One region of the Psychrobacillus sp. FSL K6-2365 genome, then DNA from elsewhere that is predicted to be linked to it. Evidence: riboswitches for the same ligand, from Rfam matches in the RefSeq annotation. Region 1 holds a riboswitch; each other region holds the start of a gene.
What was found. A riboswitch is a leader RNA that binds a small molecule or an ion and turns the genes downstream of it on or off. The one in region 1 is predicted to bind S-adenosylmethionine.

Region 1 (8,319 bases):
TAACAGCTTCCATTACAGTATGCGGCTCATTTCTAATATAAATGGTTTGGAGCAGATGTTCCGATTTAATAGTATCAAGAGCACTCAAAAACACCTGACACCCCTCCGACCAAATTTCCATCAATTCTTCACGAGTTTCAATTGTACTTTCAAATTCTTTGTCCCGATTTCTAGTAGTTTTTTCACCATCTGTCGTCAAAAAGTCTGTCCATCGTGAAACCAGATTTCCACTCAAATGCTTAATGATTACCTCTACACTATTGGAATGATTATTTGGTGCCCAAAATAGCTTATCTTCTTCCATCTGAACAACTGCTTTTTCTGTATCCTTCATCAAATCTAAAAACTTCTTCCTAACTACTCGCATAAAATCAATGTGTATAGAAGATATATCGTTCAAAATAATCCACTCCTTTTCTTTTTATTATAAAGTAAATATTCAGAAAAACTATATATATCCTTGAATATTCAATGAACATAAATTAGATGGCCTATTCATAATTTATCAATTTCCATATTATGCAATAGAGAAAGAGAATTTGTCTTTCTACTAATTCTAGTATTCATACTAGTAAAAGAAAGGAGGAAATTGAATGGTAGAAAAAATATTTATCAATAACACATTAGCAGCATTTCAAATTACACTCTTTGTTCGTGAAGGAGAATTCCCGTACAACCAGGATGGAACCGTAACATTTACACTAGAGCCTGGTGAAACAGAGAGTGTTACCTATGGTAGCGACACAAATATATTTTTAAATGGACTAACAATCTTTACAATTTATGAAGGTGATCTTTTCAGTTCAGTAAAATTTGTAACAGCTCAAATGAGTGAGTTAGACAATCTTCTTAATACAAATGACACAATAACTATTTCACAAGTACAAACAGATTATGTATTATCTGGTTCCAATATATTTCTGGACGCGGTTAATGATGCTCAAACATTAGCAGAAATAAGGGCAGCAATTGAAGATCCTAGTTTGGGGCTAAATTTAACAGCTTATAACGCTCTTTCTGAAGCTCAGAGAGATGAAGTAGCAGGAGTATTGCTAAATACTAGACCTGTTGGGGGTTACACTTCCATTGCAAGTGTCCAAGCATCCCTAGATGCAGCAATAAATGAGCTTGTTGATCCAAACAATATTTACGTAAGTGCAGGAGCAGTTGGAGGAGATGGGAGTATTGCAAATCCTTTTGGAACTATTACCGATGGAATTGCAGCTGTTAATCCTGGAGGAACCGTGCATATTTTAAGTGGCACATATCCAATCACTTCCCAAATTTTAGTTAACAAAATGGGAATAACCTTATTAGGAGAACCTGGAACAACTCTTCTTCTTCAAGCAGATATTATAGCCTTATTAATTACTGCAACTGATACTACAATTAACGGTCTAACAATAACTAGTGATATTCCATATGCAAAGGAATTCATCCAAATTGGTGGTACAAATACAAACTTATTAAATAATACGATATTTGGTCCACCACAAGCATTGCCAATGTCAAACTGGGTTGTAAACCGGGCAGTAGTATCACAAGGCGGGATAAACATTGTCGTTGAGGGAAATACGTTTTATTCATTACGAACCGGGATATACATTAATCCAAATGTAACTGGCGAGATAGATAATAATGTAGTATATAACACAAAAGGCGCTTTCTTAGTAGACAGAGCTTTCACTACTTTTGTGGGCAACTCATGGGGTATTCCAATGAATGAGTTTGATATAGTATTATTTGCCGGTACAACTTCCGGACCACCATATGATAATCTTCAAGCTCTTAGTGCAGCTAATAATAATGCAACCATATCTGACCAACGTAGTTAATATATAGGAAAAAGTAAAAACCAACTTATTTGGAAGTTGGCTTTCAGACTGTAGAGAAACTCAATTTTTGGTGCATAGAGTTGTATACTAAAATCTGCAAGGACCACCACTTCGCTTTCCGTGGGCTTGGCTTCAGCCTCCTCGTCACGGTGAAAACATATGCTCCTGCGGTTACTCGTCGCAAAGACATTGGTCAAGTTGTTCCAACAGGAGTCTTCGTGGTGGTCCTTGCCTTATAAACAACTCCTTAAAGGTTTCCACTATAAATACTTTTATTTAGATAAAGCAACCTCTTTAAAGATATTTATTATTACTCATAGCAGTTTATAAAAATACTTTTGTCTTCAAGCTGAAAGCCAACTTATTTGGAAGTTGGCTTTTTTTGTGGGCATTTCACAGATTCCGCATGTTAATAAGCATTTCTTATTGTCGCCCATTTTGTATTGGTGAACTTACCACAAAGTACCTGTATCTATTAATTTATAAACATAGTAATATATGAAAGTTATAATACTACTTTCAAACTAGAGGAGAATGGGTTTAAGTGAAAAAAGTACTTCCTATTTTTATTATATTTGTCTTATTTCTAAGCTCTCACCCTATACAAAGTACAGCCACTGGTAGTTCACTTACAGTGGGGACTGTTCAAATAGATAACGTTAGCGTATTAAGTTTACCAAAACAAGGTTCGACTGTTATCACCACTTTAAAAAAAGGAGAAGAATTCCCTGTCCTATCTACTGCATCAGGAGACTCATCTACCGTTATAGTGCATACTGTAAGTCCTGGAAATACATTATGGAAAATTTCAAACCAATACGGGATTCCACTTAGTGCACTTCAAGAGACAAATAAGCTATCTTCAGCAGAAATTCGAATTGGACAGAAATTAATAATTCCACAAACACATACACTATATACTGTTATAAATGGTGATACTTTATGGAAGATTTCTGAAAAATTCAATGTAACTATAAATGATTTAACTAAGTTGAACAGACTACAATCTTCAAACCTAATTGTCGGTCAAAAATTAAACATTCCCGATTATTACGTACAAATTCAGTTGTTGGGTGGTAAAAAAGGCTGGGTTAATAAATCACTTTTAAAACAAACGAACCAGCAACGAATCGTAATGGGATGGAAGTATAACGGAAGTTCGCAAAATTATTCACAACAATTGAAGCACTCTAATTTAAATGTGGTGTCACCAAGATGGTATACTTTAAATAACACAGGTAATTTTGTTTTAATTACAGCTGACACAAATTATCTGAAAGATGCACATAACAAAGGCAAGAAAGTTTGGCCCCTAATTGGAAATAAATTCGACCCAGTTTTAACTGACTTGGTATTAAGTAATCCTGAAAAACGCAAAAAATTAGTGTCAACGCTTAAAAATTCTTTAGTTCAAACAAAAAGCGATGGAATAAATGTGGACTTTGAAAACATCGATCCGAAAAACAAGCAAGATTTTATCCGCTTCGTAACCGAACTTAAAAACGCTCTTCATCCACACGGAATTAAAGTATCTGTAGACGTTACTCGCGAAAACAAGGATCCTTTTTGGTCTGGCAGTATAGACCGTTATGCGTTAGGTCAGGTTGCTGACTATATCATTATGATGGGGTATGATGAGCATTGGGGAGGTAGTCCAATAGCGGGGTCTGTAGCTTCTATGCCATGGGTTCAAGAAGGTATTGAACTGTTACTGGAAGACGTACCATCTCACAAGATTATCTTGGCGGTACCTTTCTACACAAGAGAATGGATTACTAATTTAACGACAAAAAAAGTGAAAAGTATCGACCGTACAATGGGTGAGGTTGAACAAATTATCTCTTCAAAAAATCTTATAAAAGTTTGGGATCAAAATACCCAGCAAAATTATGTGGAATTTACTGCAAACGGGGATAAGCACCAAATATGGGTAGAGGATAAACAATCTATCAAACTTCGTATAGACCTTGCTAACCAATTTAACTTAGGTGGAGCAGCTGCTTGGTATATCGGCTCTGAAACACCTGATATTTGGAATATACACCATTTCAACAAATAAATGGAGTGTGAAACCCTAAAATTTAATAACAATTTTCAACCTGAGTCTATATTTAGATGAACTCAGGTTGTTTTAATTTTCCACTAAAAGTAAAAGCACCCAGTCTTTCTCTAAATTACGAGTTGACTGGAACCTTACCCTCTCATCTTCAATCCTGAATCTTATTTTTCAGATTAGGTAGTCACCCATACTTTATATATATTTAATCCATCCTGCTGAGTATTGACTCTAAATGTGTCTATCGAAGCTAATCTAAAAGCAAGAGAATAAGCAATTTTGTAGTCTGAGGTTATATATCCATCGTAAATTCTTCCGTAAATTTCATTTGCTAAAGAATCGGCCCAAACATCGGCTTCATACAATGTTTCAAAAATTATTTCTTCTCTTTTCCACCTAATATTCATAGCTACACCAACTTTGTAAAGTTATTCCCATTCATAAGGTGTTTCTTGGTAAACATAATAATTCAACCAATTGGAAAATAGCAAATGTGTATGTGACCGCCATGAGTTCATTGGCTTTTGTGATGGATCATTGTTTGGAAAATAATTTTCTGGAACATCAATCTCCACACCTTTTGATATATCTCTTTGGTATTCATCTGCAAGTGTTGTTGCATCATACTCTAAGTGACCAGTAATCATAATATGCTTTTTATCTTTAGATATTACTAGGAAAACACCTGCATCTTCCGAATTGGAAAGCAATATCAGTCGAGGGTCTTGTTTAATCTCGTCGTATAACACAGCCGTGTAACGAGATACAGGTGCATAAAATTCATCATTAAATCCTCGTACTAATTGAATGGTTGGATCGGATAACCGATGACTAAATACACCAAAACATTTTTTGGGTAGGTCGAATTTACCAATACTATAATGATGATAAAGCGCTGCCTGCGCTCCCCAACAAATATGAAGAACAGAGGTCACATGCGTTTTGGACCATTCCATTATTTCAGTCATTTCAGGCCAATAATTAACATCCTCGAATGGTAAATGCTCAATTGGAGCACCTGTAATAATCATTCCATCAAATTTTCTGTGTTTGATATCCTCAAAAGTCGTATAGAAAGTATCTAAATGAGTTTTACTAACATTTTTGGAATCATGTGTTGCCATATGTAAAAAAGTCACATTTACTTGGAGTGATGTATTCCCTAATAATCGTAACAATTGAAGTTCGGTTTTCTCCTTTTCAGGCATAAGATTCAAAATAATTATGTTTAATGGACGTATATCTTGAGTTATTGCTCGATCGGTATCCATGATAAATATTTTCTCTTTTTTAAGAAGTTCAGCTGCTGGTAATTGTTTAGGTATATTTATCGGCAAAATAGTACTCCCCCTTAAATTTAAAAACCCTCTTTTCCTTTATATAAGAAAAGAGGGTGAACGTTTTGCTCTCGATTCTTATCTTTCAAGAAATTATATCTTGTAGGAGTTAGCACCTTTCTGATAAATCAGAGGTTGCTGAAGCTTCAACGGGCCATGTCCCTCTGCTTCTCTTGATAAGAGTTATTAAATTATAATGTTCTTTATTAAAGAATATTAACATGTGTTTTCCAATAATTCAACTTCTTTTAAACTTTGAAACGATTTACTGCTTCCGCAAGTTTATCACTAAGCTCTGTTAAGGTCTCGGATGCTGCAGCAACCGACTGAATCGCTCGTAACTGCTCATCAGAAGACGCACTCACTTCTTCACAGGCTGCTGCAGTTTGTTCTGAAGTTGCAGCCATCACTTGAATAGTATCTACTACCTGATCTTTATAGTTGGAAACCTGTTCAATTTCTGCTGAAACTGCATCAATAGATGTTTGTAAACTATTCATCAATATTGATATTTCACTAAATGTTAACTCAGTATCAGTTACAACAGAACCTTGTTCGCGGAATGTTTTGATGGTGTCTGTCATTTGCTCCCCTACAATATGGGATTCACTTTGTAGCTCCGTAATAGTTTGTTTTACTTCCTCTGTGGCTTTAGCAGATTGTTCTGCAAGCTTTCGCACCTCATCCGCAACGACCGCAAAGCCCTTTCCATGCTCACCTGCACGGGCCGCTTCAATACTTGCATTCAGTGCGAGGAGATTCGTTTGTGATGAGATTTCCATAATGGTTTCCATAACACTGCCAATCGCTTTTACTCTAACTTCTAAAGTTGTAAACAATGTAGACATGGAGGTAAGATTAGACTCCCAGTTTTGGAAAGAAGTTTTCAATTCACTCATTTGGTTTTGACCATTTGTATTCATTAAATTTGCTTTAGTAGCTATATCAGTCATCGTTATTGATTTTTCGTTAATGAGATTGATTTGCTCGCTTAAGTGCACGGAACTCTCTGTTACTTCACCAGCATCTTCTGCTGATTTAGATGCACCTTCTGCAATTTCACTAACAGCTAATGACACTTGTTCCGCAGAAGCATTTGTTTCTTCAGCTACAGCACTTAAATTTTCAGAATTTGACTGCACGTTATTTGCGGACTCTTTTACAACCTGAATAATTTCATTCATACTGCTAGACATTTTGTTGAAGTTTGTAGCAAGTTGACCAATTTCGTCCTTAGACCCTATATTCGCTTGTACAGTTAAATCTCCATCAGCAATAGAATCCATTAATTTTTTTAGTTGGCCGATTGGTTTTAAAATAGCGCTAATCATGAAATATAATACGATAAATATGATTGCCTCAATGGCTAAAACAATTATTATTATCATTGTACGTATACTGTCTGCTGTTTCGTTTATCTTATTTTCCTCATAAACAGCTCCTATTTTCCAATCCAATTCTGGTAAAGTTGTAAATACAGTAATTGTATTAGTACTCTCCGTTCCGTCAGTCACATTTCCACTTTCCAAGGAACTAGATAGCATTTTTTTAACTGATGAATTCTCAGATATGTTTTCACCAAATAAAGTGGGATGAACTATAGCATTACCATCTGCATCCACAATAATTGGATAACCTTCATAACCTAACTCATTGTTTGCTAACGTTTCTGTTAATTTGGATAATAGAATATCAATGGCTAATACACCAACCACTTGGCCATCTCTAATAACAGCTTTTGCACCAGAAATTGCATATTCTCCAGTAGAAGCATCTACAAAAGGTTTAGACCAGCTGAAACTGTCTTTATTTGAAACTGCATTTAAATACCATTCCCTTGAAGTAGGATCAAAATCTGCTCCTAGGTCTGCTTCTGGGATAATTTCAATCGATTTATCAGGTAAAGCTATGTAGACTGAAGCTACAGCGTCATATAATGAAACAAATTCATTAAATTTAGTATCTAATTGTTTCTCTAATTTCTTGGCTAAAACTCCATCAGTTGCTTTAGCACTATTATGAAAATCTACAATATCATTTGAAGTTGATAATTGAATAAGCCCTTTTTCATATGTAGCTAAATAATTCTGAATTGATGTTGACATTTCTTGAACTATAACTTGGCTTTGATCAATTAAGTCTTTTTCCATCTTTTTACTAATAGTGTTCGTACTAATGGTTATTAATGGTGCCATACTTACAATAATTAGAGCCATAACAGCAATAATTATTTTCCACTTTATAGATTTACGCATTACTCATCTTCCTTCTCTATGTATTGAATATGCTCCGATATGAATATTCCATATATAAGTATATTTATACTATTATATCGGCACAATGAGAGAATATTAATGCATGAAAAATAACTTACTCTTCAAAAAAACAAATTTCGGTGAAATACCTTCTTATTTACCTTTCTATCATATTTTCTGCAGATGATGATTTCAAACATATTATTAATGAAAATAAAGGAACTAAAAATAAATCTTCCAATTTGAGATACCTGACTTGAAATCTCACAAAAGAGACCACCTTCTTAAAAGGTGGTCATAATCATTATAAGTAATTCTAATACTTCCTAACCAATCCATTCCTCCAATAAGATTTCAAGTTGTTCTTCTTTTGCTTGAATAGATTCGATAAGCTTTTCATAAATTCCCCAATCAGTTTCTATTTTTGCATTTTCTTTTAAATATGAAATTTCACTTTCCAAACAAGAAATTTCTTCATCGATTGTTCGCTCTTTTACACGTTCCCTTGTTGGTTGTTTAGTTTTAGTCTTTTTCTCTGAAACATCTTCTACTTCTCGCTTAGAATACATTTCCTCCCATTTTGTTCTAGCCCACTCATATGGTCCTTCAAATGTAGTGAGCTGGGCTTTTTCTAACCAGACAGTTTTAGGAAATAATTTATTTAAAAAATACCGATCATGTGATACGGCCAATATAGTTCCATCAAAATCAGCTAAAGCATCTTCAAGTACTTCTCTAGACTCAATATCTAAATGGTTCGTCGGTTCATCAAGAATTAGGAGATTAATATCCTGATGCATGAGCTGTGCTAACCGAAGTCTCATGCGCTCACCACC
Region 2 (8,319 bases), 1.3 Mb from region 1:
AGGAAAGGACAGCACCAGCACTACTCGATTGCTTGTTATGCGTTTCGTATCCTGGATGAGTGGAAAGTCCAGGGAAAAAGACATTCTCCACCAAATCATGCCGATTTAGATAGTTTGCAATTTTTTGGGCAGACTGAGCGGATTTTTCAAAACGGACATTTAATGTTTTGATACCTTGAATGAGAGAAAATGAATCTTGCGCACCTAAAATAGCACCAAATGAGTTTTGGATAAATGCTAAACGCTTACCTAACTCCTCGTCTTTTATAACCGCAAGTCCTGCAATAATATCGCTATGCCCAGATAAAAATTTTGTTGCACTATGTAAGACGATATCAATTCCTAAATCTAATGGACGCTGATATAACGGTGTCATAAATGTATTGTCTAAGAAGGTTAAACAAGCATTGGATTTTGCAAGCTCCACGACAGCGGTAATATCAGTAATACCTAAGCATGGATTCGAAGGGGTCTCGATGTAAATCAGTTTTGTATTTGATTGCATTGCACTTGCAATTGCTTCCACATTCGTAAAATCTGCAAAACTGTGCTCAATACCAAAACGAGGCAATACTTCTGTAACAAAACGAAAGGTTCCACCGTATACGTCTTCTGTAATAACGATATGATCGCCTGAAGACAAAAGCATAAATGCAGAAGAAATTGCCGCAATTCCTGATGCAAATGCCAATCCTCTAGTCCCCCCCTCTAATTCAGCAATCGTTTTTTCGAGTGCGTCTCTTGTAGGATTTCCCGATCGACTATAGTCATAAGGTCCAAAATCATCAAAGCTTTCTTGATGGAAAGTGGAGGATAAATAGATAGGAACATTTACAGATCCAGTTTTTATCTCCGAATCTCCGCGTGTAGAGGCAACAATTATACTAGTCTCCAACGACTCTTTGTAATCACTCATTAATTATGACCTCGCTTTCTAATGTATTTAATACTTGTTTTAAATCTGCGATTAAATCTTCTACTTCTTCAATCCCAACCGAAAAACGAAGGAGACTATTATCAACTCCTCGTGCATTCCGTTCCTCTTCAGGTATATCGGCATGTGTTTGTGTAGTAGGATACGTGATAAAGCTCTCTACACCACCAAGACTTTCAGCAAATACAATCAGTCTCAAATTCTTTAGGAAAGGAGCCACCCATTCGCTTTTTTGTAAACGGAAGGATAACATTCCGCCAACTCCTGGATATAACACATCCTTAACAGCAGATTCCTTCTTTAAAAATTCAGTAATTCTTTTTGCATTTAAATCATGCTGCTTCATACGTAGATGAAGTGTTTTTAATCCTCTTATTAACAACCAAGAATCGAAAGGAGAAAGGACAGCGCCTGCAGCATTATGGTTGACTTGCAGTTGTTCACTTAGATCAGTACCTTTTGTTACCACCAATCCTGCAAGTACATCGTTATGTCCCCCAATATATTTTGTGCCACTATGGATGACAATATGGGCACCCAATTCAATAGGTCGCTGTAAATAAGGGGTTAAGAATGTATTGTCTACGATTAACAATAGATTATGCTCTTCTGCTATATCCGCAAATAGCTGTATGTCGATTTTCTGCATTAAAGGGTTAGTGGGTGTTTCGATAAATAAGGCTTTTGTATTTTCTGTTATTAATGCTTTTACTTCTTCAGCTGATTCAAATTTTGTATAAGTAGTACGGATATTATATGAATCTGCGTACTGGTTGAATAATCGGTATGTACCACCATACAAATCATCAGGAGCAATTAACTCATCTCCTGACCGAAAAAGGGATAAAACCAATTGTATTGCAGCCATACCAGAACTACAGGCAAAGCCAGCATCTCCACCTTCTAATTTTGCAATTCCTTCCTCTAAAATAGCTCGTGTCGGGTTCTTAGTTCGTGTGTAGTCGTATCCTGTAGACTGCCCAATCCCATTGTGTTTGTAAGCTGTGGAGAGATAAATAGGGGGATTTACCGCCCCGGTTTTTTCATCACTATGATTTCCCAATTGAACTAACTGTGTATCAATACTGTTTTTTGTCATAAGTATTCATCCTTTACAATTAAAATAAAAAAGAGGATTCTCTAATAAGAAGAGAACCCTCAAGTAAATATCGAAGTTTGTCTTCTTATCTTCAAGACGTCATACGTCTATTGGAATTAGCACCATACCTAAGCGTGGCTGGTTGCTGAGACATCTAAGGGCCAATCCCTCCGTCTCTCTGGATAAGAAAAAATATATGAAATTATCAAAATTTTAAATTTAAATAATCTTAACACTTAGTGGCTATTAATACAATACGTTTTTTTGTTTCAAGTTATGACATAAATGTCAGTATTAAAACAATTACTCCGAGTATTAAAGATATCCATCCCACAACTAACTTGTGAGAATAAGCTAAAGCTACGAGCCCTAATAGAACTGCACCTGCACCTAGCCAAAGGGGAGCATAAAAGAAACCAAGTACCCCTAAGACTATACCTAACAAACCAACCCATAATCCTGTAGAAGAATCCAACATCCACACCTCCCATCCTATAATGTAGGAACACCAAGAAGAAAAGTCCCTTTACATATTATATGAAGGGTATAGAGGAGGGGCATAAACAATCTGCAGATTCATTGCAGAGATAGGCCATTATGCTGGTCTTTTATTAAATAGACAAAATATTAGAATGTAGCTTAAAATTTGTTATAATTACAAACAGACCCGTTGGTATGTTAGGAGGAAAAATAGCTATGGATACTAAATCACTCTTGATTGAAACTGCTACAATTCTTTTTCAGGAAAAAGGTTACAAAACTGTAGGACTCAATGAAATTTTAAAAGCTAGTAATGTTTCAAAGGGTGCCCTTTACCACCACTTTCCAGATGGCAAAGAAGAACTCTTGATAACTTGTTTACACGCTCTAAAAGAAGACATAACCACAGATATTGAAGCTATTTTTAGTAAGCATCTTACAACTAAGGACGCCATAATTTCAACGATTGATACTTTAATAAATAGCTTTGAAAAAAGAGGTACTATTACTGGCTATACATTTAGCAGTATTGTTAGTGAAATGGCAACAATGAGTGAACCAGTTCGCAAAGCGTGCAGTGAGTTATATGAAAATATTGAACGCATCTACTGTGCTAAGCTATTATCCGATGGCTTTTCGGATGAAACAGCTGCCTCTGTATCGTTATTGTTGACTGCTTCGATTGAAGGGGCCATGATGCTTTGTTTAACGAAACAATCTACGAATCCTTTAAAAACAATTGCAGAACTATTACCGAACTTGTTGGAGAAGCTATAAAAATGGAATTTAAAGCGAAGGTCTTTACTAAACTTTGAGAGGAAGAAAAAAATGCATCAAGAAAACAGACTACCAAGAAATGCAAAGGAAGGCCTATTATTCGGCACAATTATCTCAACACTTACGGTTATATTCATGACCTCCTTAAATATCATTCTCTCTTTTGGAGAATTTAACGGAGAAGTTGCTTTAACCATCTTAAAAGCGCTACCGATTATTTGGGTTATTGTTATGATCATTGAACCAACTATTTTTGGGCGTATTGCAGAAGCTTTAGTTAAAAAATTCACTAAGCCTACGGATAGCTTCAACTCCAAAATTTTATTCCGAATTCTTTTTACCGTATTAGGGATGTCTGCAGCTATGACACTTATTGGTGATATTGTAGGAAATGGCTTTAGAATGGAAATCTTCAGCAACTGGTTAACGAATTGGCCGCGTAACTTCGCAATCGTACTTATTGCAGAAAGCTTAGTAATTCAACCTATTGCCCGTTTTGCAATGGTAAAATTACATGAATCTCAGGATGGCAAAGCTCAAGCAGAAGCTGTTGTAAGTACAAAATAACTAACAAAAACGCTCAGACATATTTTGTCTAAGCGTTTTTTCTTTTCACTATAACTAAAACATCAGCAGACATTGTTCAATGTCTGTTTCTATTTTCCACCCAGTAGGTCAAATAATCCTCCTGCTATACTGCCTTCACCTTTTGAACCACCACCTGGTGTTTGAGGGGCAGCAGCAAATACTTTACTAGCTAATCTGCTAAATGGAAGTGATTGGATCCAAACGGTACCAGGACCACGAAGGGTAGCGAAGAATAATCCTTCTCCACCAAATAAGGCTGTTTTAACTCCCTTGACCATTTCGATATTGTAATCTACATCCGCAGTCATTGCTACGAGACATCCAGTATCTACTCGTAAAACCTCTCCTTGCTGTAGTGATTTTCTATGAATAGTTCCCCCTGCATGCACGAAAGCTAGGCCATCACCCTCAAGTTTTTGCATAATGAAACCTTCACCACCAAAGAAACCTGCACCTAGCTTACGTTGAAATTCAATGCCAATCGTAACCCCTTTAGCTGCTGCTAGAAATGCATCCTTTTGACAAATAATTTTTCCGCGGTATTGGCTTAAGTCCATAGGAATAATCTTTCCAGGGTAAGGTGATGCGAAGTAGACATGTTTTTTGCCACTACCAGTATTGGTGAATGTTGTCATGAATAAACTCTCTCCAGTAAGCATACGTTTACCTGCACCCATTAATTTACCCATAAGTCCGCCACTGCTACCACCCGATCCTGATGAGCCATCGCCGAAAATAGTTTCCATTGAAATACCGTCTTCCATCATCATTAAGCTGCCTGCTTCTGCAACAACAGTTTCTTTTGGATCCAATTCAATTTCTACAAATTGCATATCGTCTCCATATAGTTTGTAGTCTATTTCATGGTTATTCATAATCTTGCTCCTCCCAAATTGTTATTACCCAATTATACGATATGAAAGGTAAAAAGTTTCATTCTAAAAATTCAAAATTATTAAAGGTATTTACAAATAATTATCGAATGTATTATTAATGGAAACGTTTACATTTTAAAGTGAAAAGAGGGAATAGAATGAAGTTAACAAATTTTATTGATGGGAAATGGCAGGATGTTGGTAGAACGGAGTATACCCCAGTGTTTAATCCTGCGAATGGGGAACAACTTGCAGAGGTTAAGCTATCTACAATGGAAGATGTGAATATTGCAGTGGAAGCCGCAGTGAAAGCTCAAAAAAAATGGGCACTCGTTCCTGCGCCGAAACGTGCAGATTATTTATATGAGATTGGTAGAATAATGAAAGAAAAGAAAGAGCATCTAGCTCAAGTATTAACAAAAGAAATGGGAAAAGTGATTGAAGAGGGACGTGGAGAAGTACAAGAAGGTATTGATATGGCATTATATATGGCTGGAGAAGGTCGTCGTTTGTTTGGTGAGACTACTCCATCTGAACTTGCAGACAAGTTTGCGATGAGTGTCCGAGCACCTATTGGGGTAGTGGGACTCATTACTCCTTGGAACTTTCCGGTTGCCATTGCTACTTGGAAATCATTCCCTGCTATTGTTGCTGGAAATGCATTCATTTGGAAACCGGCAACGGAAACTCCTATGATGGCATATGAAATGGCTAAAATCTTTGAGGAAGCTGGTTTACCACCTGGAGTTGCTAATGTTGTTTTTGGATCAGGTTCTCAAGTAGGTACTGCAATGATTGAGCATCCGGAAGTGAAAGTTATTTCATTTACTGGTTCTACAGAAACGGGGAGTAAAGTCGCTGAGCTCGGTGGTCGTCACCTAAAAAAAGTTTCCCTCGAAATGGGTGGGAAAAATGCAGTAATCGTCATGGAGGATGCAGATCTTTCATTAGCAGTGGAAGGTATTTTATGGAGTGCCTTTGGAACTGCAGGACAAAGATGTACGGCATGTAGCAGAGTTATTGTGCATAAAGATGTAAGAGAAGACTTAGAGAAAATGCTTCTCAAACAAATGGAAAAACTAACGATTGGCGATGGATTAGATGAAACGGTCAAAATCGGCCCAGTTATTAATAAAAATGCTCTGGAGAAAATCCATTCCTATACAAAAATAGGACAAGAGGAAGGGGCGACTCTCTTAACGGGAGGAACAATTTTAAATGAGGCAGAGCTAGCAAAGGGGAATTATTATGCTCCTACTCTTTTTACTAACGTGACACCGAATATGCGAATAGCGCAGGAGGAAATATTTGGTCCAGTAGTTTCCTTGATAGAAGTGAATTCACTAGAGGAAGCAATTAAAGTAAATAATGGAGTGAAGTTTGGACTATCCAGCTCCATCTATTCAAGAGATGTCAATAAAGTATTCCATGCACAGCGTGATTTGGATACTGGGATAGTTTACGTTAACGCAGGAACAACTGGAGCAGAAATCCACTTGCCTTTTGGAGGAACAAAAGGGACTGGGAATGGCCATCGGGACTCAGGGGTAGCAGCATTAGATGTGTATACAGAATGGAAGAGCATATATATAGATTACAGTGGGAAATTACAGCGTGCACAAATAGACACTCAAGTAATAGGGGGATGATTACATGATAGTTGCTGTATTAGGTGCAGGGTTAATGGGAAAGGAAGCAGCTCGTGATTTAGTATTAAGCCCGAATGTGGAAAAGGTTTTATTATGTGATTTAGATGTGGGACAGGCAAAAATGTTTAAGGAAAGATTGCAAAATTCCAAAATTGAAGTATTAAGACTTGATGCAAACGAGGACGATAGTATACGAAAAATAATGAAGGAAGCGGATGTAGTAATAAACGCATTATTTTATACGTTCAATGAAAAAATAGCTAAGCTTGCTGTAGAAGTAGGGGTACATTCTATCGATTTAGGTGGGCATATTGGAGGGGCGACAGATAACGTCTTAATACTTCATGAAAAGGCAAAAGCAAAAGGAATTACGCTAATACCTGATTTAGGTGTTGCTCCAGGAATGATCAATATTTTGGCTGGATATGGTGCTTCCAAACTCGATGAGGTAAATACTATTCGATTGTATGTCGGAGGAATTCCAGTTGAACCTGAGGGTATCTTTGGCTACAATATCGTCTTCTCATTGGAAGGAGTTTTCGATCATTATACAGATGCTTCACACGTTATAAGAGAAGGAAAACTTCAGGAAGTTCCATCTCTTACAGAAGTAGAACCGATTACCTTTGAGGACTATGGTGAACTAGAGGCATTCCATACAGCTGGTGGCACTTCAACTTTAGCAAAATCATTTCCGAATGTAGATACGCTTGAATATAAGACAATTCGATACAAGGGGCATGCAGACAAATTCAAACTGCTAGTAGATTTAGGGTTAACGAACAAAAAAACAGTCGTCAATGTAAACGGCAATATGGTAAGAGCACGAGATGTATTGAAGGAAGTCCTAACCCCACAGTTATTACTTGGGGATAAAGAGGATGCAGTATTGCTGCGAGTAATTGTTGAAGGTTTAAAAGATGGAACCCTTACCAATTTCACGTACGAAATGGCGACTAAAAAAGATTCCCTTTCAGGTGAAACCGCAATGGCTCGAGCAACAGCCAATACTATTTCAGTTGTTGCACAAATGATTGGAAATGGAGTTGTTAAAAATCGAGGAGTATATCCTCCTGAGCTAATCGTTCCTGGAGAATTATATATCCGAGAAATGGCAGCAAGAGGCGTAGAAATAAGAGAATCCATTACTAGAGGTGAGTAAATATGAACTTTGACTTCTCAGAAGAACAAGTGCTGTTGCGCAAAACGGTTCGTCAATTTGTAGATAATGAAATAATTCCTCATATTGCAAAATGGGAAACAGATGGCGCATTTGATCCTGCCATATGGAAAAGACTTGCAGATCTTGGTTTGATGGGTGTATGTATACCTGAAAAGTATGGTGGAAGTGGAATGGATTATAATTCACTTGCTATAGTTTGTGAGGAATTGGAGCGCGGTGATACGGCTTTTCGGACAGCTGTTTCGGTTCATACTGGTTTAAACTCTATGACTTTAATGCAGTGGGGATCAGAAGAACAGAAGCAAAAATATTTAATACCACAGGCTACTGGTGAAAAGATTGGAGCATTTGGCTTAACAGAACCAGGTGCTGGTTCGGATGTAGCTTCAATGTCTACAGTAGCAGTGCAAGATGGTGACGACTATATTTTAAATGGTCAGAAAACATGGATCTCACTATGCGATGTGGCCGATCATTTCATCGTATTTGCTTATACGGATAAATCCAAGAAGCATCATGGAATCAGTGCATTTATCGTGGAACGTACGCTAGATGGCTTTTCATCTAAAGCCATTAAAGGTAAATATGGCATTAAGTCAGGAAATACAGGAGAAATATTTTTTGATAATATGCGCGTGCCAAAGGGGAATCTTCTCGGAAAAGAAGGAGAAGGGTTCAAAATTGCCATGTCTGCCTTGGATAATGGTCGATTCACTGTAGCAGCAGGAGCAGTT
Region 3 (8,319 bases), 2.3 Mb from region 1:
GAATAATATTCCAGCCAATGAAGCAAAAACACCCGAAATGATGTAAGCGATAAACTTCACTTTACGCGTGTTCACTCCCGACAAGGTTGCAGCTTCCTCATTTCCTCCCGTCATATACAGAATACGCCCCCAACGAGTATGATTGAGAACAATATATGCTATTACCACGAGTATTAGCATAACCCAAACAGGTACAGGCAAACCAAGCAACCTACCTTGACCGATCCAAAGAAATGCCTCTGAGAATTGTCCTGGAGCTGTTTCACCAGAAGTAAGTGGCATATTATTGTAAATCGAGTATCCTTCCGTATATGTCCGATGAAACCCCGCAACAATATACATCGTACTTAATGTAGCTAATAAATCAGGAATACCTATAATTACAATTAGGAAACTATTAACCAAACCAACTAATACTCCAACTATAATAGGCAAGATTAGTACGAGCCATATAGGCATTTCATACCAAACCATTAGAGATGCGGTCACAACTGTCGATAGCGACATAGTAGACCCAACACTTAAGTCAAAACCTCCTACTACAAGTGTGAAGGTCACTCCCAATGCTAATAGGGTAACGATAGAAATAGAGCGTAGAATATCAGTGAAATTTGCATATGTAAAAAAAGCATCACTTATTGAACTGAAATAAATAATAATACAAATAAGTAACGCAATTGCCCCAAACTTAAATAAAAAATTGACAGCTCTTTCTTGCAACTTATTGTTCTTTACCACCGCTTGCATAAAGCAAAATCCTTTCTTGGGTCGCTTCTTTCCGTGATAGTTCCTTCACGATTTGACCATCATACATAATTAAAATGCGATCAGAAATTCCTAGAACTTCATGAATTTCACTTGAAAAGTAAAGACAGCCCTTCCCTTTTTCAGCAAACTCACGAATCATCCTGTAAATGTCTGTTTTTGCACCAATGTCAACGCCTTTTGTTGGCTCATCAAACAAATAGAGAACCGAATCCAACGAAGTCCATTTGCCTATTGCAACTTTTTGCTGATTTCCTCCACTTAAATGAACAAGCGGTGTCTCTGTACTATTTGTTTTTATTTGTAATCGTTCAATGATCACCTTTGCAAAGGATTTTTCTTTCCGTTTATTCATAAATAGAAAACGAGAAAAATTTTGTAAATTAGGAAAAGATGCATTGGTTTGCAATGTTTCTTGAACAAATAGTCCTTCTTTTCGTCTCTCTTCTGGAATCAGGGCCATCCCTGCTTTTATCGCATCGTTTGGATGCTTTAACTTCAAGGTGTTTCCTAAAATTTCAATGCTTCCTTCTGTATGTGGAGAATATCCGAATAACGTTTTAGCTAGCTCTGTTTTTCCAGCCCCTACAAGACCGACAATACCAACAATTTCTCCTTCAGACACTTTAAAAGAAATATTCCTTAACTTCTCTCCTCTCGAAATATCTTTAACATGAAGTAATACGTTTCCTAATGCGTGTGTTCGAACAGGAAAATCATTATGATAAGAAGTTCCTAGCATAGCTTCAATTATCTCTTCTTGGTTAGTCTCGGAAGTATTATAGGTTCCCACTATCGTACCTTCGCCCATAACAGTTATCCGATCGCAGATTTCAAATACTTCTGGTAATCGATGAGAAATGAATATACACCCTACTCCATTTGCTTTTAGTTTTTTAATAACTGAAAATAATTTTGTAGATTCAAGAAGAGATAGAGGTGCCGTTGGTTCGTCGAATATAATAATCTTTGCAGAACTAATAAGTGCACGAGCTATTAAAACCAACTGCTTTTCTGCTAAAGACAGCATAAATGCTGGTTTTTCTACTGGAATATCCTCAGCCTGTAGCTGCTTCAAGGCTTTCCGCGCTTCGCTATTTAATTTCTTTTTGGAGATAAACATATTAGTTCCAGCAACAATTGAATCCAGTAATATATTTTCTGCAACTGAGAGTTCTAAAACAATAGCGGTATCTACCTCTTGATATACACAAAAAATTCCTAGATCCTTCGCGATTTTAGGAGAACGTATACGTATTTTTCTTCCTTCTAACAATATTTCTCCCATGTCTTGCTCATACACACCCGAGAGTACTTTCATTAGCGTACTTTTCCCAGCGCCGTTTACACCGAGTAAAGCATGTACTTCACCTTTTTTAAGATGAAATTCCGCTTTTTTCAAGGCATTAACTTTTCCAAATGATTTATCAATACCCTTCATGGAAAGAAAAGAATTAAGCATGAATTTCTCCTTTCTTAGAAAAAGCCGCCCTATTAAAACAGGACAGCTTAATTTTTTTTATCTGTTTTCTTCTAATCCTTTTAATTCATCTGTGTAACCCTGATCACTTGCTCCCCAACCTTCAATATAGTCACTTAGTTCACTAGTCGTTACTGTTTCTGCCGGTAATTTAGATGCATCAACAAAAACTGGTTCTAATACGACTTTTTCTTCTACATTCCCACCGTTAATTTTTTGGTATAAATAACGGACTTGAATACGACCGATATCCTTAGGATCTACTGCTGCCGATGCAACCCATGGACTATTGTCATTTTGAATCATCTGTAAATCTTCATCACTCATATCGATACTATATACCTTAATATCCGTACGTCCTGCTTGTTCTATCGCTCTAACTGCACCCTTTGCAAACTCGTCCCAAGCAGCCCAAACTGCAGTTATTTCACCTTTATTTGGATATTTTTTTAATACCGCTTCCATTTGTGATTGAGTGTCTAAAGCTGTATTTTGCGTGGCTGCACCGAATGTTGCAATTTCTTTAATCCCTGGATTCTCTCCTAGAAAATTCTCATACGCTATTTGTCGTCTTTCCATCGGCGCAAAACCTGCTACCCATATTTTTACGATATTCGCATCACCATTTGAATCTACCGCTAGCTTCTCTAGCGTCATTTTAGCCATTTTTTCATCACCTTGTTCTAAAGAGGTTACCCCTTCGACTTCTACTCCTGCATCAAATGCGACAACCGGAACCCCTTTTGCTACTGCATTCTCTACTCCTTGGTTCAGTGCTTCTTTTGTACCGTGATCTATTAATATACCGTCTACTCCTTGATTCACCGCGGCATCTAAATTGGAGGCCATTTTAGATAAATCCCCTTCAGAAGTAAACACTGTTACATTTCCACCAAATTTCTCTACCTGCTCTTTTACACCTTCAATATATTGAGCTGAAAATGTCCCTAAATTTTGTTGCATAACTAATGCAATTTTTTTACCAGTTAGCGGATGTTCTGAAGCCTCTCCCTTACTGCTAGATGATGTACTTGCTTCTCCTTCAGCTTTTGGTTGACATGCACCTAACAATACTCCAATAACCAAAATCGTGAATAACAACCAATACTTATTAGTTTTCATTAATTTTCTCCTTTTCAATTGATTTCGCTAATTGAGCGGAAATATTATCACAATAATCTGGATAAATAATTCCTTTTTCCGTTATAATGGCAGTGATATATTTAGCTGGTGTCACATCAAAAGCAGGATTGAAAACTTTTGTATTTGATAGAGCAATAGACTTGCCGTTAATAAGTGTAATCTCCTCTGCCTTCCTTTCTTCTATTGGAATTTCTACTCCATTATTTATGGATAAATCAAATGTAGAGGATGGTGCTGCCACATAAAATGGAATTCCATATACGAAAGCAAGAATAGCTAAGTTAAGAGTTCCTATCTTGTTTGCTGTATCTCCATTTTTTGCTATCCGGTCTGCACCAACAATAATTGCTTCTATTCCCTTTGCACTTATTGTGTGTGCAGCCATACTATCAGTTATAAGTGTCACATCGACTCCTGATTGCTGCAGCTCCCACACTGTCAGCTTGCCCCCCTGAAAGACAGGTCTAGTTTCACATGCGAATACTTCAAACTCTTTGCCAAGTTCCTTTCCTAGATGAAACGGAGCTAAAGCAGTACCATACTTTGCAGTGGCAATAGAACCCGCATTGCAAATGGTCATTACCTTGGTTTTATCACCTAGTAAATAAAGTCCAAATTCACCAATATTCCGACAGGACTCCTCATCTTCTTTGTGAATTACTATTGCTTCTTCAATTAATATCTGCTTTGCATCCGAAACACTATCTACTAAACTCACTATTGTCAACAAACGGTCAAGTGCCCAAACTAAGTTGACAGCAGTTGGCCGGGATTCACCCAAATATGTTGCATCTTTTTTTAGTAATGCTAGAAAATCTATCATCGAATTTGTTTTATAGCCCTGGGCCTCAATAGCTAATCCATATGCTGCCGTAATACCAATGGCAGGGGCACCACGAACTTTCAAGGTAATAATCGCCTCGTAAACATCTTTGAGTGCTTCAAGTTTTATATAGACAATTTCATGAGGAAGTTTCTGTTGATCTAAGACTACTAACTGCTTACCATCCCACTTAATCGATAATGGAATACTCATAAATAATTTCTCCTAGCAACTCAATTACTGCATCTATTGAGTCTATTTCTTGACGACTCACTATTAATCTTTCTCCAGTTTTTAGAGTTTGTTTTTTTAGTAAAATTCGTTTCTTTTCGTTTTCAATATTGTCCAAGTCTTTCACATGTGCGAGTCCAATTGTTCTACGAATAAGCTCACAGCCTGCGAATCCTAGTGAATCATGGAATATTTTTTCTAGCAAAAATGCATTGTATCCCTCTATATCTTTAAATGAATCGAATTCACTCTGTTCCAAAAAACCTGCAAATTTAGTAGAAAAAGTGGTCCAAGTGTTTCGTATATGACCATGTATGACATCACGTTGTTTGCCTTCTCTGGTAATAGATTGGACTATTAAATTTGCTAAAAACAATCCTATATCAAAACCAATAGGACCGTAAAAAGCAAACTCTGGATCGATCACTTTAGTTTCTACTTCACTCGCAAAAACACTTCCTGTATGGAGATCTCCGTGCAGCAAGGCTTCCGCTTCGGTTAAAAAACTTCTTTTTAATTTTGCCACTTCAAGCTTTAATAATTTGTTGTTCCAGATTGCTTCTACTTCGACTTGTAATGCAGGTTCAAAGTCATTTGTTTCATGGTCAAAAAAAGGATCGGTAAAGATTAAATCCTCTGTGATCTTACACAATTCCGGATTTGAAAATTCTATTACAAGCGCTTTTTTCTCAAAGGGGTGAAGAGCAAAATCAGAAGTATGATAAAGTGTTAGAGCTAGGTAGTTCCCTATATCTGTCGATAATTTAGGGTAGGACTCACCTTTTATCAATCCTTCACGTACGATTGTGAGATGAGATAAATCTTCCATGACTGTGATAGCTAAATTTTCATCCGTTTCATAGACTTTTGGAACTAGATCGGCAGCATATTCTCCATGTTTTTTTAAGGCACTAGCTTCAATTTTTGCCCTTTTTAGAGTTAGCGGCCAGCTTTCCCCTATTACTTTTGCATAGGGCAAGGCCTGTTTAATAATAACTCCACTGCCACTCGTTTGATCTGTTATAAGAAAAACATAATTTAGATTTCCATCACCAATTTCTTCGCAAGTTAATTTAGCTGTATTCGGGAACAAAGATAATTCGCTTGCTAGAGAAATTGCAGATTCTGGTGTTAATAATTGATATTGTTTTGTCGCTACTACCGCCATTTAATTCTTCCTTTCATTCTCAAAATAAAAAACCTCTTTCCAAAAGAAAGAGGCCAAGAATAAGAGATTCTGAACCTCTTATCTCTCAGAAAGTAAACTTTCTGATGGAATTAGCACCGTGCCTTACGGAATCTTACATTCCGGCGCATAAAGCGCCCCGTCTCACAACGGTATTACGGTCGGTTGCTGGGCGTCATCGGGCCATTATCCCTCTGCCTGCTCTTGATAAGAGTGCGGTACAAGTATGATGTTTGATTAGAATCCTAGCATAATAGAAAAAGTTATGTCAACAGTATTTTGAATATATATACTTTTTAATTTTCTTGTTGACAGAAGTTTTATTGCATGGAATAATCAATATAATTTATTAAACATCAACTGAATATTTTTCTTATTTAGAGCAGGTGGAGGGACAAGCCCTATGATACCCGGCAACCGATTCATTTTTGAACACGGTGCTAATTCTTGCAGCCAAAAGGCTGAGAAATAAGAAGTTGTTAAACTATTAACCTCTTCTTATTTGAAGAGGTTTTTTATGTTATCTGGTCAGCGCTAGTCTGGGCTACATAGGCGCTTGCGCATTTATTTTAGTTAGGAGTGAAAAAATGAGCGGAATCACTGCGCACTATCAACTATATGGAAAATCTGGCTCTTTTGAAAAAAAGGCAGAAGATATTGCACTTGGATTGACTATTGGTTCTTGGACTGACTTAGCTTTGTTAGAACAAGAACAGTTAAAAAAACATAAAGGAAATGTAATATCCGTTACCGAATCCAAGGATATCCAGCACCCCTTTCACCCTGAAAAAATAAAAGCAGAAATTAAAATATTCTACCCTGCTGCAAATTTTTCTACTGATATTCCAGCAATATTAACAACGGTCTATGGCAAACTATCCCTAGACGGTGAAGTGAAGTTATTAGATTTAGAATTCGATACGAATCTTTTGTCCCATTTCCCCGGACCACGCTTTGGCATTAAGGGTGTTCGAGAAAAATTAGGAGTTTATGAACGTCCGCTAATCATGAGCATATTCAAAGGAGTCATTGGAAGAGACATAGAATATTTAGCAGAACAACTTAAACAACAGGCATATGGTGGAGTTGACCTTGTAAAAGATGACGAAATCCTATTTGATAATCCACTAACTTCTTTTGAATCACGTATTGCTACTGGACGAGAAGTATTGAGACAGGTGTATGAAGAGACAGGACATCGTACTTTATATGCAGTAAATTTATCAGGACGTACATTTGAATTAAAAGATAAGGCCAAAAAAGCCCGAGAACTTGGGGCAGATGCACTTTTATTTAATGTTCATACTTACGGATTAGATGCCCTTCAGATGTTAGCAGAAGACGATGAAATTCAATTGCCACTTATGGCACATCCAGCTTATAGTGGAGCATTCACTTCCTCAGCATATTATGGAGTTTCAACATCACTTGTTCTAGGAAAACTTACTCGTTATGCAGGAGCAGACTTTTCATTATTCCCTTCTCCTTATGGCAGTGTTGCACTAGAAAAGTCTATAGCTCTTTCTTTAGGTGAAGAACTAACAAAAGCCAGTAAAGTTAAACAAAGCTTTCCAGTTCCATCTGCAGGCATTCACCCGGGTCTCGTACCCCTTTTAATGAATGACTATGGAATCGATAGCATTATTAATGCTGGAGGTGGTATACATGGTCATCCAGCCGGTGCAACTGGGGGCGGTTTGGCTTTTAGGCAGGCAGTAACAGCTGTTTTAGAAGAAATTCCATTAGTACAAGCAGCAAAACAACATAGTGAGTTAAAAACTGCACTTGAATTATGGGGGTTATAATATGAGTAAACTTGTAGTTTTTTGTGACTTCGATGGAACTATAACCAATCAAGATAACATTATGGCAATCATGGAAAAATTCGCTCCACCCGAATGGACTCCAATTAAAGAGGATATTTTAAGTCAACGTATTTCCATACGAGATGGTGTAGCAAAGATGTTCTCTCTCCTCCCTATTGAATCAAAAGATGAAATTATTTCTTTTGTACTTGAACAGGCTGTCATCCGCGATGGTTTTAGTGAATTTGTATCTTTTACAAAAAATCATAACATCCCACTTTACATCGTAAGTGGTGGTATAGACTTTTTCGTCCATGAACTACTAGAACCTTTCAGGCCATTTGCAGGAGTTTATTGTAATGTATCCGATTTTTCTAAGGATACAATTCACATTGAGTTTCCACATAGTTGTGATGAACAATGTACTAGCCAAGGATGTGGTTGTTGTAAACCATCTATTATTCGTACACTTCTTGACCAAGATGCTATGAGTGTTGTAATTGGGGATTCCATTACCGATTTAGAAGCGGCAAAATTAGGAGATATCATTATTGCAAGGGATTTCTTAATCGAAAAGTGTGAGGAATTAAATATTCCCTATGAACCTTTTGAAAACTTCCACGATGTGATAGACATTATGAACGCTAGGTTAGGCGTGAAATTATGACATTACAAGATAAATGGGATGAACTTGCGGACATAAAAGATGAACTCGCTGCAAGAGATTGGTTTATGGGAACTAGTGGAAACCTCGCTATTAAAGTACGTGATAATCCTTTGGAGTTTCTAGTAACTGCAAGTGGTAAAGATAAAAAAAAGAGGACATCGGAAGACTTTTTGCTTGTTGATGCTACTGGAAAACCAGTAGAAAATACTCCTTTAAAAC
Region 4 (8,319 bases), 1.1 Mb from region 1:
CGGAAGAGTATGTAAAAAATTCGGTACTTCCAGTAGTAGAAAACTTGGAACATCATGAATTTGACCACTCTGTACGTTTATTAAAAGAAGCGGGAGACCTTGGCTTACTTGCAGCTGATATTCCTGAAGAGTACGGCGGAATTGGCTTAGACAAAGTTTCCTCTGCACTTATTGCAGAAAAAATGTCTGTAGCTGGTGGTTTTTCTATAACACACGGTGCTCATGTAGGAATTGGTACATTACCAATCGTTCTTTTTGGTAATGAAGAGCAGAAACAAAAATATCTTCCAAACTCAGCATCAGGTGAAAAAATTTCTGCCTATGCATTAACTGAGCCAGGTTCAGGGTCAGATGCATTAGGAGCAAAAACTACTGCGAAATTAAATGCAGAAGGTACACACTATGTATTAAACGGTGAAAAACAATGGATTACAAATGCTGGATTTGCAGATGTATTTGTTGTTTACGCTAAAGTAGATGGAGACAAATTCACTGCATTTATCGTAGAAAAAACATTCCCTGGAGTTTCTGTTGGGGCAGAAGAGAAGAAAATGGGGATTAAGTCTTCTTCTACTCGTACACTAATCCTAGAGGACGCTCAAGTTCCTGTAGAAAACCTATTAGGGGAAATCGGTCGCGGTCATATTATCGCATTCAATATCTTAAATATTGGTCGTTATAAATTAGGGGTAGGTACAATTGGTGGATCTAAACGCGCATTAGAATTAGCAATTTCTTATACAAATCAGCGTCAACAATTTAAGACACCAATCTCTTCCTTTAATTTAACGAAAAACAAACTGGCTACTATGGCATCTAAATTGTATGCAACTGAAAGTTTAATATACCGTACTGTTGGTTATTTTGAAGAGCGTATGAGTCAATTGAGTGCAGAAGAGCAAAAAGACGGCAAAGCAATTGCTGCTTCAATCGCTGAATATGCAATTGAATGTTCTATCAACAAAGTAGTAGGATCTGAGGTTCTAGATTATATCGTTGATGAAGCTGTTCAATTACATGGTGGTTATGGATTTATGCAAGAGTATGAAGTAGAGCGTATTTACCGTGATTCGCGTATTAACCGTATTTTCGAAGGAACAAATGAAATTAACCGCCTAATCGTTCCAGGAACATTCCTGAAAAAAGCGATGAAAGGTGAATTACCACTTCTTCAAAAGGCTCAAGGCTTACAAGAAGAGCTATTAATGATGATGCCAGAAGAGGTTGGTACGGAAGCTCTTGCACAAGAAAAAGTATTAGTAGCTAATGCGAAGAAAATTGGCATTCTAGTTGCTGGTCTTGCTGCACAACCTTTTGGTACAAAGTTAGAAGCAGAACAAGAAGTACTTGTGAACATCGCTAACATAGCAAATAACTTATTTGCAATGGAATCAGCAGTTCTACGTACAGAAAAAGCAATTGGACGTGATGGAGAAGAAAAAGCAGCACAAAAACTTCTTTATACACAAATCTTCACACAAGAAGCTTTTATTGAAATCGAACAGGCAGCAAAAGAGACACTTATTGCATCTGTAGATGGAGATAATCAACGTATGATGATTTCCGCTTTACGTAAATTAACACGCTACACACCATACAATGTTATTGAGAAAAAACGAGAAGCATCCGTTAAACTAATCGAAGCAGAAAAATACGTTCTTTAATCAAATAAACGAAAAAGCCGATTCTAGTAGATCGGCTTTTTTATTTATCCCTAATTAATAATAATACAGTTGATTTTCGTTGCAAGCGGACGCTTTCCGCAGGCGAGGCCGAGCCTCCTCGGGACAATGGGATTCCGTTCACAAATTAACGACACACGATGTATTAAATCTTTCGTATTTATGAATCCTCCCTGTGGGTCTCGACTTTCTCGCTTATCCTGCTGGAGTCGCCGCTTTCCACTACAATCAATTAAGTGTGTAGTCATTATTCATCAATTAAAATCAAGCCTTTATGAAAAACACGTTAAATATGCAGGGGCATCTAAAGACACTATCAATTGCAGTCGACAAATTGAGTGGAAAGCAACTATTAGTCATTCAATTCTACAGATTTTGGCTGTGAATGAGTAATGAAATTTAGTAAAATTATCCACTCCGCGTGTAAAAGGTAAAAGTCCGCAAGTAAATATAGGCCTAGAGCAAGTAAATCGTTTACGACCGCAAGTAAGCCACAGAAATGAGCGAGTAAACAATAGGTGAGAGCAAGTAAAGATAAATTAAGACCAAATCATTCATTAGATATAAGGATATTTATGCATCTTGAGTATATAAAATCAGTCTTCCTGTTGATATAGAATACAGAGGATTGCATGCAATGTAGAGGCTCTGGATTTGTTATCAAAAATTTTTAATTAGGGCATTTCTTATGGATTTCTTCAACTAATAAAAAAGTATACGACATAAAAATAGACGGTATCTATCGTATAGAGTAGCGTTAGAGCCCCCGAAATTGTATCTTCGGGGGCCTGCTCCATGAATAGGAAAGTAGCTTTTCTCTAGTTATCCAAAAATGCACTAACGTGTTTCTAGAAGTTGTAGAAGAGCGACGGACAGATAAGCGCCATAAAATTACCGAAAAAAATGATGCTGGTTGGTTGTGACGGACGTCACAACCAACCAGCATCACTAAAAATTCAATCGGCAATAATATAGCAACAAGTTAGTCCAGAGCATTTCGGAAACGTTGGAAACAGGTTTTGAACTTAAAGGGTGGGCATTTTTTTTGAGTCTTAATTTCTTAATTCGAGGTTGAATCCTTAGTCACCGTTCAAAATGATTGCTCATCTCTTACACTATTATGTATGATAAAAAGAAAAAGGTGGTACAACATGACTATTCAATATTATGGCTATCCTAAATGTACAACGTGTAGAAAAGCGAGCAAATGGTTAAAGGACAATGATATAGAATACATAGACAACCATATAGCTGAAAATCCTCCAACTAAAGATTTGCTTCAAAAAATGTTCGAAGTAAGTGGCTTAGAACTCAAAAAATTCTTTAATACTTCTGGTATGAAATATCGAGAACTTGGTCTAAAAGACAAGCTTCCAACGATGTCAGAAGATGAGCAATTAGCCTTGCTTGCTTCTGATGGAATGCTTATTAAACGTCCAGTTGTTTTTGATGGTGAAAAATTAACGCTAGGCTTCAAGGAACAACAGTTTGAGGATGTTTGGAAGACTTCTTAAAGTCACTTGTTTTTACTATAAAAATATGTGAATATAGTAGATGAATGTATTATTAATGGAGAGGGGTATATATATGAACGCACCTAAAGATTTAAAATACTCAGCAGAGCACGAATGGGTAAAGACTGAAGGCGGAAATATCCGTATCGGTATTACTGAATTTGCACAATCAGAGCTTGGAGATATCGTGTTTGTCGAGCTTCCACAAGTCGGAGATGATATTAAAGCAGGAGATCCATTTGGTAGTGTAGAGTCTGTAAAAACTGTATCTGAACTGTATGCACCAATAAGCGGTAAAGTAGTAGATGTAAATACAGAATTAGAAGATAACCCTGAATATGTAAACGAATCCCCTTATGAAAATGCATGGATGATTGTTGTAGAGCCAGCTGATGTAACGGAAGTCGATGGTTTACTTTCTCCAGAAAAATACGAAGAATTAATTTCAGAATAATTATGAAAACGCCGCTTAATGTCGGCGTTTTTTTCATATAATATTGGAAAGGGCATAGTTGGGAGAGATGCTGAATGGCTATTGTCTTTAGTGAAAAAATAATTATAGTTGAGGGAAGATCAGATAAATTAAAGCTTTTAAAATTACTTGATGAATCAACAGAAATTATTTGTACAAACGGAACGATATCCAATGTAAAGCTAGAAGAGATTTTAAGTCCTTACGACGGTATTCCTATTTATGCGTTTTTAGATGCGGATAGATCAGGCGAGCAAATTCGCTCCATCGTCAGGAAAGAATACCCTGAAGCTATTCATCTATATACCAATCCAATGTATTGTGAAGTGGCGACTACACCGTTCAAAGTTTTGGCATCTATATTAAAAAGTGTTAATATAAAAGTGAAGAGACAATATTTACTTTAGGATGATGTAATGTGAATGAATGGACACTTGAACAGTGGAACGACCATAAGAACAGTGGACAGCTTACAATGTTCTATATTTATACACCCTTATGTGGAACATGCCAAGTTGCAAGTAAGATGATGCAAGTTGTACAAGAGATGATGCCTTTTTCAATTGGCCAAGCAAATATTAACTATCTAGAGAATTTTGCAATGGATTATCATATTGAAAGCGTACCATGCCTGATAATCGCTAAAGGTGGAACTGTATATAAAAAGATATATGCATTTCAATCAGTTCCATTTATATTAGAGACAATAAAAAGTATTGACGAGCAAGTAGTCGTGTGATAACATTCGATATACCAACAAATTAAATAGTGTTACTCTTATTAAGAGTGGTGGAGGGAAGTGCCCTATGAAGCCCGGCAACCGTCATGTAAATGAAATGGTGCCAAATCACGCAAAGCTGTTGCTTTGGGAAATGAGAGAATGGATGAACGTTATTAAAATAAATAACTTAAAACCCTTCTGCTCTTTTGCAGGAGGGTTTTTTTAGATAGAAATGGGAAGTATATGTATTTACATAGTAACTGTTGACTCATTGAGTAGTTTTAAAATGCAGGATTAAAAATTCATACAATATTTCTTGAAGATAGATAGGCAATTGAGCATTTCGTAGAAAGGTGGCAAGTTTCCCATGATTAGTTTAAATAATGTTTCGAAAAAATTTAGCACGAAACAAGGTACAATCGTTGCAGTTGAAGAGGTGAATCTTGACATAAAGAAAGGTGAAATTTTCGGCATCATTGGATACAGTGGTGCAGGAAAGAGTACACTTATTCGATTATTGAATGGATTAGAAAAGCCAACTTCGGGTCAAATTATCGTCAACAATCAAGATATTACTAAGATAAATGAAGTGAAGCTTCGTCAAGTAAGACAAAAGGTAAGTATGATTTTCCAACACTTTAATCTGTTATGGTCAAGAACGGTTGCGGAAAATATTGCTTTTCCATTAGAAATTGCTGGTGTTCCACAAGCACAACGTTCTTCAAGAGTAGAGGAACTAATTGATTTAGTTGGTTTAGAAGGTCGCGGACATTATTATCCTTCACAGTTATCAGGAGGACAAAAACAACGTGTCGGAATTGCGCGGGCATTAGCCAATCGTCCAGAAGTGCTTCTCTGTGATGAAGCAACCTCTGCGTTAGACCCAGAAACTACAGACTCAATTTTAGACTTATTAGTTAGTATCAATGAAAAATTAGGGCTGACAATTGTTTTGATTACCCACGAGATGCAGGTTATTCAAAAGATTTGCGGTCGTGTTGCAGTAATGGAAAAAGGTCATGTAGTAGAAGAAGGAAAAGTACTAGATGTATTCCAAAACCCGCAACAACCTATTACAAAACGTTTTGTCTCGCAAGTAAGTGATTCCAATAAAGCAATACAAACAATACAGCATTTAAAAGAGCTATATCCAAATGGCAAGCTGATAAAGCTAGTATTTGTTGGAGAGCAAACAGAACAACCAATATTGTCGAGACTTATTAAGCAATTTGATTTAGAAGTCAATATTGTCCAAGGTAATATTTCGCATACACAAAATGGCGCATTTGGTACCTTAATCCTTCAACTAGAAGGAGATGCATTATTGGTGGATGAGGCAATCCGCTATATACATGAACAAAAAGTAAATACAGAGGTGATCAACAATGATTAATGATTTATTTCCTAATGTTGATTGGCCAAAAATGTGGGAAGCAACCGTTGAAACATTATATATGACTGCAGTATCTACTATACTGACAGCAATTATTGGGCTAGTGCTCGGTCTTTTACTTTTCTTAACTAGTCCTCATCAAGCATGGGCGAACAAGTTAGCGAACTGGTTAACAGGAGCTTTCGTTAATATATTCCGTTCCATTCCATTTATTATTTTGATTATTTTATTAATCCCATTAACGAAGTTTTTAGTTGGAACAATGCGTGGGCCAAATGCTGCATTCCCAGCTTTAGTTATTGGAGCTGCTCCATTTTACGCTCGTATGGTGTTGATAGCTCTACGAGAAATTGATAAAGGAGTACTAGAAGCAGCTAAATCGATGGGCGCTAAAACTTCTACTGTTATTTGGAAGGTTCTATTGCCAGAATCTATGCCCGCATTAGTATCAGGTATTACGGTTACGGGGATTTCACTAGTTGGTTATACAGCTATGGCCGGTATTATCGGTGCTGGGGGACTAGGAACGCTAGCATTCTTAGATGGATTCCAAAGAGGTAGAACAGATGTAACACTTGTTGCCACAATACTAATATTAATCATGGTATTTATAATTCAGTGGATAGGCGATTTAATTACTACAAAAATAGATAAACGATAATAGGTGTAAACGAGAGTACTCGATCACATAGAAAACATAGGTAAAAAGGGAGAGATTTGAAAATGAAGAAGTTATTAGCTGGAGCTTTATTATCAGTGAGTGCATTAACACTTGCAGCGTGCGGAGAAGAAGAGGGTAGTAAACTTGTAATAGGTGCATCGAACGTACCTCATGCAGTTATATTAGAAGAAGTTAAACCAATTCTTGAAGAACAAGGAATTGAACTTGTTGTAGAATCGTATCAAGATTATGTATTACCAAACAAAGATTTAGATTCAGGTGACTTGGATGCGAATTATTTCCAACATATCCCTTACTTTGAGTCACAAAAAGCTGATTTTGGATATGATTTTGCTAACGCTGGTGAAATACATATTGAACCAATCGGTTTATATTCTAAAAAATACGGTTCTATTGAAGAGCTTCCAGAAGGTGCAACAATTCTAATGAGTAACTCTGTTGCAGATCACGGTCGTATTCTTGCTATGTTAGAAGCAAAAGGACTAATTAAATTAGCAGATGGTGTTGACAAAACAAAAGCTGAAGTGAAAGACATCGTTGATAATCCTAAAAATCTTGAATTTGACGCTAACTATGAATCAGCACTGATGGTTCAGTTATATGAAAACGAAGAAGGCGATGCAGTATTGATCAACTCTAACTACGCAATAGACGCTGGTATCAATCCATTAGAAGATTCTATTGCAATTGAAGAATCTAATGAATCTCCATATGTGAATATCATTGCTGTAAACTCAGGTGATGAAGACAATAAAGAGATTAAAGCTTTAGTAGAAGCATTGAAATCTGAAGAAATTCAAGACTTCATCCTAAGCGAGTGGGGCGGATCGGTAGTACCAGTAAAATAATAATATTATTTGAGGAAACAGACATCTTCGGGTGTCTGTTTTTTTTTGTGCAGGCGAATGGCGAAAGCCCAAAAGGAAGTCGCAACCGCCCGCTCGAGTATTTTAAGCGCCCGAACCAACCTGCTATCCGCCCGGGGGTAGGACGAACGCCTGAGAGGAAGTCGCAACCGCCCGTTCGAGTATTCTAAGCGCCCAGGCCAACCTGCTATCCGCCCGGGGGTAGGACGAACGCCCGAGAGGAATTCGCAACCGCCCGATCGAGTATTCTAAGTGCCCAGGCTAACCTGTTATCCGCCCGGGGTAGGACGAACGCCCGAGAAGAAGTCGCAAGCGCCCGATCGAGTAGTCAAAGTGCTCGAGCCAGTCTGGTATCCGTCCAGCAGAAACTGAGCACTAAAAAGAGTCAATACCGCTTTTCAAGCATTCTTTATTCACCAATCTGCACAATAAAAAAATTTAGTCTAGAAAAGACTAACTATTCGTGATATTGTGTTGAAGAGGTGATGATAATTTGATAATTAAACCGTATTTCCCTTCAAAATATGTAGCAAGAATGTCTGATTTAATAGAAAGACTTTCTCCGCAACATCCACAATATACAAGAATTTCTAAAGAGATAGGTGCTATTAAAGCAGGAGATTATGGTGAAGAGGTTATTTACAAAGTGCTAGAGCAAATGAAAATTCCATATAGATGTTATATTTTTCACAAGGTGTTTCTCTTTGCGGAATTTGCATTTGAATTAGACTTCCTGATAATAACCCCATATGGAGTAGTAATTCTTGAAGTAAAAAACATCATTGGGGAATTAGAGTTTTCGACTAATCCATCACAACTTATCCAACGAAAAGAGGATGGAAGAATAACTAAATATCCTTGCCCCGCAAATCAGTTGAATGAATATAAATATCAACTTTCTCAGTTCTTCCTCCAGTATAATATTTCAGTCCCAATTCATGGTGTAGTAATCTTTGCGTCTCGTAATAGTTTTGTTAAACATTCAGTCA

Region 2: it holds a riboswitch for S-adenosylmethionine, as region 1 does, so the genes downstream of both, MKY29_RS03280 (methionine biosynthesis PLP-dependent protein) here and metA (homoserine O-acetyltransferase MetA) in region 1, are expected to answer to the same signal.
Region 3: it holds a riboswitch for S-adenosylmethionine, as region 1 does, so the genes downstream of both, mtnW (2,3-diketo-5-methylthiopentyl-1-phosphate enolase) here and metA (homoserine O-acetyltransferase MetA) in region 1, are expected to answer to the same signal.
Region 4: it holds a riboswitch for S-adenosylmethionine, as region 1 does, so the genes downstream of both, MKY29_RS15310 (methionine ABC transporter ATP-binding protein) here and metA (homoserine O-acetyltransferase MetA) in region 1, are expected to answer to the same signal.

The regions. Positions count from the first base shown of each region.
Region 1 covers NZ_JBBOOO010000001.1:1,929,003-1,937,321, reverse strand. The annotation lists gene MKY29_RS09250 (DUF1572 family protein) at 1-400, opposite strand, end outside; gene MKY29_RS09245 (hypothetical protein) at 594-1,835, shown strand; gene MKY29_RS09240 (LysM peptidoglycan-binding domain-containing protein) at 2,380-3,894, shown strand; gene MKY29_RS09235 (hypothetical protein) at 4,068-4,298, opposite strand; gene metA (homoserine O-acetyltransferase MetA) at 4,320-5,228, opposite strand; SAM riboswitch class I at 5,304-5,411, opposite strand; gene MKY29_RS09225 (methyl-accepting chemotaxis protein) at 5,477-7,483, opposite strand; gene abc-f (ribosomal protection-like ABC-F family protein) at 7,810-8,319, opposite strand, start outside.
Region 2 covers NZ_JBBOOO010000001.1:637,178-645,496, forward strand. The annotation lists gene metC (cystathionine beta-lyase) at 1-916, opposite strand, end outside; gene MKY29_RS03280 (methionine biosynthesis PLP-dependent protein) at 909-2,033, opposite strand; SAM riboswitch class I at 2,116-2,222, opposite strand; gene MKY29_RS03285 (C4-dicarboxylate ABC transporter) at 2,308-2,508, opposite strand; gene MKY29_RS03290 (TetR/AcrR family transcriptional regulator) at 2,730-3,290, shown strand; gene MKY29_RS03295 (DUF2798 domain-containing protein) at 3,342-3,857, shown strand; gene MKY29_RS03300 (TIGR00266 family protein) at 3,947-4,753, opposite strand; gene MKY29_RS03305 (aldehyde dehydrogenase family protein) at 4,912-6,402, shown strand; gene MKY29_RS03310 (saccharopine dehydrogenase family protein) at 6,407-7,564, shown strand; gene MKY29_RS03315 (acyl-CoA dehydrogenase family protein) at 7,567-8,319, shown strand, end outside.
Region 3 covers NZ_JBBOOO010000001.1:4,241,904-4,250,222, forward strand. The annotation lists gene MKY29_RS21515 (ABC transporter permease) at 1-747, opposite strand, end outside; gene MKY29_RS21520 (sugar ABC transporter ATP-binding protein) at 722-2,227, opposite strand; gene MKY29_RS21525 (sugar ABC transporter substrate-binding protein) at 2,285-3,367, opposite strand; gene mtnA (S-methyl-5-thioribose-1-phosphate isomerase) at 3,357-4,424, opposite strand; gene mtnK (S-methyl-5-thioribose kinase) at 4,402-5,610, opposite strand; SAM riboswitch class I at 5,686-5,842, opposite strand; SAM riboswitch class I at 5,999-6,103, shown strand; gene mtnW (2,3-diketo-5-methylthiopentyl-1-phosphate enolase) at 6,216-7,433, shown strand; gene MKY29_RS21545 (2-hydroxy-3-keto-5-methylthiopentenyl-1-phosphate phosphatase) at 7,435-8,100, shown strand; gene MKY29_RS21550 (methylthioribulose 1-phosphate dehydratase) at 8,097-8,319, shown strand, end outside.
Region 4 covers NZ_JBBOOO010000001.1:3,052,506-3,060,824, reverse strand. The annotation lists gene MKY29_RS15335 (acyl-CoA dehydrogenase family protein) at 1-1,664, shown strand, start outside; gene MKY29_RS15330 (arsenate reductase family protein) at 2,834-3,196, shown strand; gene gcvH (glycine cleavage system protein GcvH) at 3,270-3,650, shown strand; gene MKY29_RS15320 (toprim domain-containing protein) at 3,725-4,075, shown strand; gene MKY29_RS15315 (thioredoxin family protein) at 4,087-4,407, shown strand; SAM riboswitch class I at 4,443-4,547, shown strand; gene MKY29_RS15310 (methionine ABC transporter ATP-binding protein) at 4,757-5,782, shown strand; gene MKY29_RS15305 (methionine ABC transporter permease) at 5,775-6,443, shown strand; gene MKY29_RS15300 (MetQ/NlpA family ABC transporter substrate-binding protein) at 6,506-7,312, shown strand; gene MKY29_RS15295 (nuclease-related domain-containing protein) at 7,866-8,319, shown strand, end outside.